Candidatus Pseudothioglobus singularis PS1: one gene and its partner. The protein of the gene in region 1 interacts with the protein of each later gene in a pairwise test. Links are inferred from orthologs where the notes say so. Each region holds a gene or a part of one and is shown in the gene's direction. Other genes may lie near its edges.

Region 1 (3,103 bases):
AGATTTACCTCCTCTAACACCTTCATCAGCAGTAATAACCATCTTGCATTCACTATCAAGGATTCTATCTCTTAAAGCGTCAGGTGAGAAGCCACCAAAAACAACAGAATGAATAGCTCCAAGCCTTGCACATGCAAGCATTGCAACGGTTGCTTCAATAATCATTGGCATATAAAGGCAAATACGATCACCCTTCTCAACACCGAGATCTCTCATTCCATTTGAAAATTTACAAACCATTTCATGGAGCTCTTTGTAAGTGACAGACTGACTTGAATCTGGATCATCCCCTTCCCAAATAATCGCTACCTGATTTGCCCTTTCAGGAAGATGACGATCAAGGCAGTTATATGAAACATTAAGAGTGGCGCCCTCAAACCAAGCAATTTTTCCTTTAGAAAAATCAACATCAGAAACTTTATCCCACTTTTTATCCCAACTAATAAACTGATCTGCCTGATCTGCCCAAAATTCATCAGGCTGAGACATTGACTGTTCGTACATCGATTCATATTTTTGAGCATCAATTAAAGGCTTTCTATTACTTTGCATGATTGGGTATTTCATTTAAAACCTCGAGTTATATTTCTTAAAAAATTCATGTTACCAAAGTCAGTGATTGGAATGATATAAAAATATCTATAAATCAAGCAAAAAAAAATGACGCAAGAGCGTCATTTTTTCTTTAAAAAATTTAATGGTGTTTATTCATCTTCATCTTTAACAGCTAAATCATCAGTCGCAACCTCAGAATCGAGCGAAGCCTCTGACAGCTCTTCTTTAACTTCACTCATCTTAGCTTGATCTGCAAGCTTTTCCTGTGCGTTAAGCTCTTCTTCAATTGCATACTCTTCTGTCAGAATTGAGGCATTAATTAATCCAGCCTCAATTTCTCTTAAAGCCAAAACAGTTGGTTTATCTTTTCCAACGTCTAAGGTTGTTCTAAAACCACCAGAATTTAATTGGTGAGCGCGCTTAGCAGCCACTAAAACCAATTCAAATCTATTCTGTACCTTATCTAAACAATCTTCTACTGTTACTCTTGCCATAATCTTTGTTAACCCTTAAAGGTGAATGCTAAAATGCAGTATTTTACTTTATTATGCAAAATATGGAAAGGCTTATTGTGCTTGATACAGAGACAACTGGAATTAATCCAAAAGAGGGTCATCGCATTATTGAAGTTGGAGCTGTACAAATTGAAAATAGAGAAGTCTCTAATATTGAATTTCACAAATATATTCAACCTAATCGAACTGTTGGTGACTCCGTTAATATTCATGGAATTACAGATAAATTTCTAATCAATAAGCCTCAATTTAATCAAATCTCAGATGATTTATTATCCTTTATCGAAGGGGCAACATTGATTATTCATAATGCACCATTTGACTTGGGCTTTCTTGACAACGAACTTAAACTTAATGGCATAAAGAAAAAGATACAAGACTTATGTCCAGTTATTGATACTCTTGAATTATCAAAAAAACAAAGGCCTGGCACAATGCATAATTTAGACGCCCTTTGCCGTCGATTTGGTGTTGATACAAGCGAAAGAACTAGACATGGGGCTCTATTAGATGCTCAGATTCTTGCTCAAGTTTATATTGCAATGACTGGCGGTCAGTCCAATTTATTTCAAGAAACCCAAAGCAATGTATCCGAGTTAACTGACCCTTCACTCATCAAAAAAAATATTGCAAATAGTGAAAAAATTAAGGTTATTTTGGCCAATAAAGATGAAACAGAACTTCATAATAACTATTTTAATAATTAAATAAAATGATCTAATAAATCAAGCTTAATTAAGCATTGACTAAGAAGACTATGACAGTATAATTACACACCTTCGGAGTGTAGCGCAGTCTGGTAGCGTATCTGGTTTGGGACCAGGTGGTCGGGGGTTCAAATCCCTCCACTCCGACCAAAATTAATTTTTAAAGTGCAAGCCTAAACTTTATTAAAGCAAAGTTATGCGCCCATAGCTCAGCTGGATAGAGCAACGGCCTTCTAAGCCGTAGGTCATACGTTCGAATCGTATTGGGCGCGCCACTTTTTTTTTATGGCGGGAATAGCTCAGTTGGTAGAGCCCCGGATTGTGATTCCGGTTGTCGCGGGTTCGAGCCCCGTTTCTCGCCCCACTTCCTATTAGGGTTTTAGCCTAATACTCAACTAAAAATAAGTCAAAAAGTCCTTTTGTGTGATCTTTTGCGTGTCATAAAGAGCTTTTTTTTGGAGAAGTTTTATGACTTACTTTTTAATGGTGAATAAGATTTAATTCCCAATTAAATTAGGTATATAATCACTCAAAATTGACTCCACACTTAAACAAGAGCCTTAAATTTGGAGGTTTAAAATGAGTAACGATAAACAGGGAATTTTTTTTATCTTGTTAGGAATGTTTTTCTTCAGCATTCAGGACGTTTTAGTTCGTCAGCTTGCCGATTATGCTTCTTTGACTCAAATAATGTTTATTCGTGGAATGGTTGGCAGCATCATACTTATTATTTTTCTTAAATTAACTAAGCGTCGTATCGACTTCAGTTCATCGTTTCCAATTCTTGCCATCACTAGAGTCTTACTATTTTTTATAGGTTTTTTATGTTTCTATTTTGCGTTGGCAAAAATGGAGTTTGCAGAGGCAACGAGCTTATTCTTTGTGACGCCATTATTTATAACAATATTATCAAAGTTTATGTTCAAGTCAGAAGTTGGTTTCTACCGTATTTGTGCCATTATTGTCGGTTTTATTGGTGTTTTACTTATTGTTAAACCAAGCCCTACAGGATTTAATTACTTTACTTTACTGCCTATAATTACTGCTTTTACATACTCAGTATCAATGATGCTTGCTAAATATACAAGCGAAAAAGATAGCGTTTTCCAACAGATGCTTCATCTATATGGAGGAAGTGTTGTACTTGCTTTTGGTGCTTGGTTGATAATTCCGTTAATCGAATTTGAACCCTCTCAGGCTAAAAACCTAGAATACCTTATAAGAGATTGGTCAATTTACAACAATTCAGTGCTTGTAATGCTTCTTAGTATTGCAGCTGTTGGAAGTGCTGGAATGCTTCTACTTACATCTGCATACCGAATTGGC
Region 2 (4,338 bases), 140 kb from region 1 along the record:
ATCTTGAAAATGAAAAAGATCTCTTGTCGGATGATAAAGAAATTGCTGAGCACTTAATGCTGATTGATTTAGGCCGGAATGATTTAGGGCGAATTGCCAAAACTGGGAGTGTGAATTTGACGGATAAAATGTTCATTGAGCGCTATTCTCACGTCATGCATATAGTCTCAAATGTTGAGTGCGAGTTAAAAGAAGATATGAGTTCAATTGATGTCTTAAAGGCTACTTTTCCAGCAGGCACTCTAAGTGGTGCTCCAAAGGTTAGGGCGATGGAGATAATTGATGAAGTAGAGACCTTAAAAAGAAATATCTATTCTGGTGCCATAGGAAATCTTTCTTGGCATGGTGGTATGGATCTTGCCATTGCCATTAGAACAGCTGTAATTAAGGATGAGGTTCTTTATGTCCAAGCTGGCGCAGGAATTGTTTATGACTCAATACCTGAGATGGAATGGCAAGAAACAATGGATAAGGCTCAAGCCCTAATAAAGGCTGCACAAAATATATAGGTTTACTTAAGTATTTTCCTCTATATAGTCTAATTTAAATAATTTTATAAAAAGCCAAAGGCGAAATATAAAATTGTTTGTAAAATATGATTTTAATTACCATATTTTTTTTAAATGAATTCTGTGGATTTTGTTCATCTTCAATGCCAAAGCGAATATTCTGTAAAGAATAGTTTAGTTCGCATATCAAATCTGATTGATAGTGTGAAAGATTTAGGTATGAAAAGTGTCGCACTTACAGATGATATGAGTCTTTTTTCAGCAATTAAATTTTATCAAAAAGCTATTAATGCTGGAATAAAGCCAATCATTGGAGCAAAGATTTCATTGTCTTATGAAGAGGGTCATTATGATGTTCTTTTGCTTTGCCAGAATCATGAAGGATACTTGAACCTTTCTGAGCTTATTTCAAAAGCCTATTTGAATGAACAAGGCATTTCTATTGTAAGTGTTACAGAAGAGCAACTGATAACTCATCAGAAAGGCTTATTAATGATTGCATCTCCTGCCTCTTCAGACATTTCAAAATATCTGTTATCTAATAATTTTGAGATTGCAAAAAAAACAGCTTTGAAGTGGAAGTCTGTTTTTAAGGATCGCTACTACATGTCAGTTCAGAGAACTGAAAGGCCATTGGATGAAAGCTTACTTAACCTAATAATTGATTTAGGATTAGAAGTAGAGGTTCCAATTGTAGCGACTAATGATGTCCAGTTTATAGATCAAAATGACTTCGAAGCTCACGAAGCTAGAATTTGTATTGCGGAAGGTGGATTATTAGATGATGCAAGAAGATCTAAAAACTTTAGTAACCACCAATATTTGAAAACTTCTGAAGAAATGTTGTTGTTGTTTGAGGATTACCCTCAAGTTATTAAAAATAGCTCTGAAATTGCAAAGCGTTGTAATCTTCATTTTGAACTTTTTGAGAAGAACTATCTTCCACTTTTTCCAACACCAGAGGGTATGTCAATTGCTGATTTTTTTAGTCAAGAGTCAAAAAAAGGTCTTGAAGTTAGACTTAAAGACCTTGAAGTGAATAAAAAATTTTATATTGAAAGATTAAATTTTGAACTTTCAGTAATATTAGAAATGGACTTTCCAGGTTATTTTTTAATTGTTTCTGATTTCATCAGATGGGCAAAAGAAAATGGCATTCCTGTGGGTCCGGGGCGAGGCTCTGGAGCTGGATCTCTTGTTGCATGGGCCCTTTCAATTACAAATGTTGATCCAATTGAGCATGATCTTTTATTCGAACGTTTTTTAAATCCTGAGCGTATTTCTATGCCAGATTTTGATATAGATTTTTGTACAGATAGGCGTGATGAAGTTATTGCGTACGTTGCTGAAAAATATGGATCTGAAAAAGTTTCTCAAATAATTACTTATGGAACTATGGCTGCAAAAGGAGTTGTTAGGGATGTTGGAAGAGTGCTTGGCCATCCTTATGGATTTAGCGATCAAATATCAAAAATGATTCCAAATGAGTTAAAAATGACCTTGGATAAAGCCCTCGTGGATTCCGTAGAACTAAAATCTAGATATGATTCAGAAGAAAGTGTATCAACCTTGATAGACTTGTCACAAGACCTTGAAGGAATTATTAGAAATGTTGGGACTCATGCTGGAGGCGTGGTTATTGCGCCAAGTAAGATTAGTGACTTCTGTCCAATCTATAAAGGTTCTGATGAATCAGATGTAGTGGTCTCACAATTTGATAAAGATGATGTTGAGGCTGTAGGATTAGTCAAGTTTGACTTTCTAGGTCTATCAAATTTAACTGTCATGGATAAGGCAGTAAAGATCATAGCCAAAAAAGGCCTTAGTAAGGAATTAATTGATATTGATAAACTGAAACTGGATGATCCTAAAGTATTTAAGCTTCTTCAAGATTGTGATACAACAGGTGTTTTTCAGCTAGAGTCTGAAGGAATGCGTGGTTATTTAAAAAAACTTAAGGCGGACTGTTTTGAAGATATTGTAGCCATGTTAGCGTTATATAGGCCTGGGCCTCTTGATGCGGGTATGGTTGATGATTATATTCAAGTAAAGCATGGTGCAAAGGTGAGGTACCCACACCAAATGCTTGAAGAAATTCTAAAGCCAACTAATGGTGTATTTTTATATCAAGAGCAGGTTATGAAATCTGCTCAAATTATGGCTGGATACTCTTTAGGTGGTGCAGATATCTTAAGACGTGCAATGGGTAAAAAGAAGGTTGAGGAGATGGCTCAGCAGCGTGAAGTATTTGTAAACGGCGCCTCTAAGAAAAATATTGATGAGAAAAAAGCAAATGAAATATTTGATCTTATTGATAAGTTCTCTGGTTATGGGTTCAATAAATCCCATTCGGTAGCCTACGCCTATATTTCATATCAGACGGCATGGCTTAAGGCTCACTTTCCAGCGCCATTTATGGCCGCTGTTTTGTCCGGCGTTATGGATGATACTGATCGAGTTGCTTTTACAGTTGGAGAGTCAAAGAAAAAAGGAGTTAAAGTTATTTCTCCAGATATCAATCAATCAGAGTATGAATTTAGTATAAATGATAATAAAACAATTGTTTATGGTCTTGGAGCAATCAAAGGGGTTGGTGAGGCGCTGGTAAATGAAATTGTCCTTGAAAGAGAACAAAATGGTGACTATTTAGATATTTTTGATTTTTGCTTTCGAATACAGAAAAAATATTTAAACCGCAGGGCTATTGAAGCGCTTATTTATGCTGGTGCATTTGATATCTTTGATATTAAAAGAGCTACTTTAATATCAACTTATCCAAGTGCGGTCAGACAAGCAGAGCAAAGACAAAGTGATCTATCAAAAGGCCAAAGTAGTCTTTTTTCTGATGTTGATAGTCATATTGAGTATGAAAAGAAATACATAAAAGGTGATTTTTTATCTTTTAAAAATATTATGATGTATGAAAAAAAGGTCATGGGTTACTATTTAGATCGACATCCTACTGACTGGTATAAAGCAGACTTAAAGTCAATTGTTTGCACGTTACCAAAAGACATTGTGTTTAGAAATAATCGAGATGTAAGAATACTATCTCTTATATCTGACATTGTTTACAGAAATACAAGAAAAGGACAGATGGCTAGCATAACTATTGAAGATTCAGAAAGAAAGATAAATGCAGCAATTTTTTCTCAAAAGTTAGCGCAAACTAGTGAAAAATTAGTTTTAGACGAGGTGGTGGTCATTTCTGGAAAAGTCAATAAAGATTTTAGAGAACAGTGGCAAGTTGTTGTAGACAGAGTAGATTCAGTAGATAAAGTTCAATTAAAATTTGCAAAATATTTAAAAATTCATCTGAGTCAAAAAAATAAAAATGACTATATAGAGTTATGTAGTTTGCTAAAAGAATATCATGGATCTTGCCCAGTGATTATAGAGTACGAATCAGAACAATCTTCAGGAAGAATACCATTATCAGAGGAGTTTGATGTATCACTGGATCGAGAATTGCTAGATTCAATTGAAAAAAAATTAGGGCACGGGAAATACAAGATTAACTATTAAAAGTAACTATCAGACATAATAGTTTTTTAACCCTTGAGATGACCCTTAAAGTCTTAATATTAATCGAATTATTACACTATTTAATACCAATTCAATACTATTATATTGAGGGCAAAATTCAGTCAAAAAATAAAATATTGGTTACTTATAATTTTTAATAAGAGTGGATTGAAATATCCTCTAAGCCCCTATATTAAAGGGCTAAACTTCAAAAGTTATCCGCGATTCGTTAATTTACAGACTTTCTAAATAAAGTTGAATTAGATTGATATTTAAAAAAAATATAACTTGTTGATTTATATAT

What was found.
Region 2: the proteins of dnaQ (region 1) and dnaE interact in binary tests that used the Escherichia coli proteins (3 or more experiments, as listed by UniProt). The link is inferred for Candidatus Pseudothioglobus singularis PS1 from one-to-one orthologs.

Annotation. Positions count from the first base shown.
Region 1 is NZ_CP006911.1:583,969-587,071, reverse strand. What follows is about bases 166-2,939. They hold dnaQ (DNA polymerase III subunit epsilon), read left to right. Parts: upstream 166-1,102; coding sequence 1,103-1,777; downstream 1,778-2,939. Other genes in these bases: W908_RS02960 (DMT family transporter), read left to right, coding at 2,357-2,939; rpoZ (DNA-directed RNA polymerase subunit omega), read right to left, coding at 705-1,049; acs (acetate--CoA ligase), read right to left, coding at 166-567. In the rest of the region: more of acs, read right to left, coding at 1-165; more of W908_RS02960, read left to right, coding at 2,940-3,103. UniProt on the Escherichia coli protein: DNA polymerase III is a complex, multichain enzyme responsible for most of the replicative synthesis in bacteria. The epsilon subunit contain the editing function and is a proofreading 3'-5' exonuclease.
Region 2 is NZ_CP006911.1:448,596-452,933, forward strand. The notes cover bases 226-4,234. They hold dnaE (DNA polymerase III subunit alpha), read left to right. Parts: upstream 226-623; coding sequence 624-4,034; downstream 4,035-4,234. Other genes in these bases: trpE (anthranilate synthase component I), read left to right, coding at 226-509. In the rest of the region: more of trpE, read left to right, coding at 1-225. UniProt on the Escherichia coli protein: DNA polymerase III is a complex, multichain enzyme responsible for most of the replicative synthesis in bacteria. This DNA polymerase also exhibits 3' to 5' exonuclease activity. The alpha chain is the DNA polymerase catalytic subunit.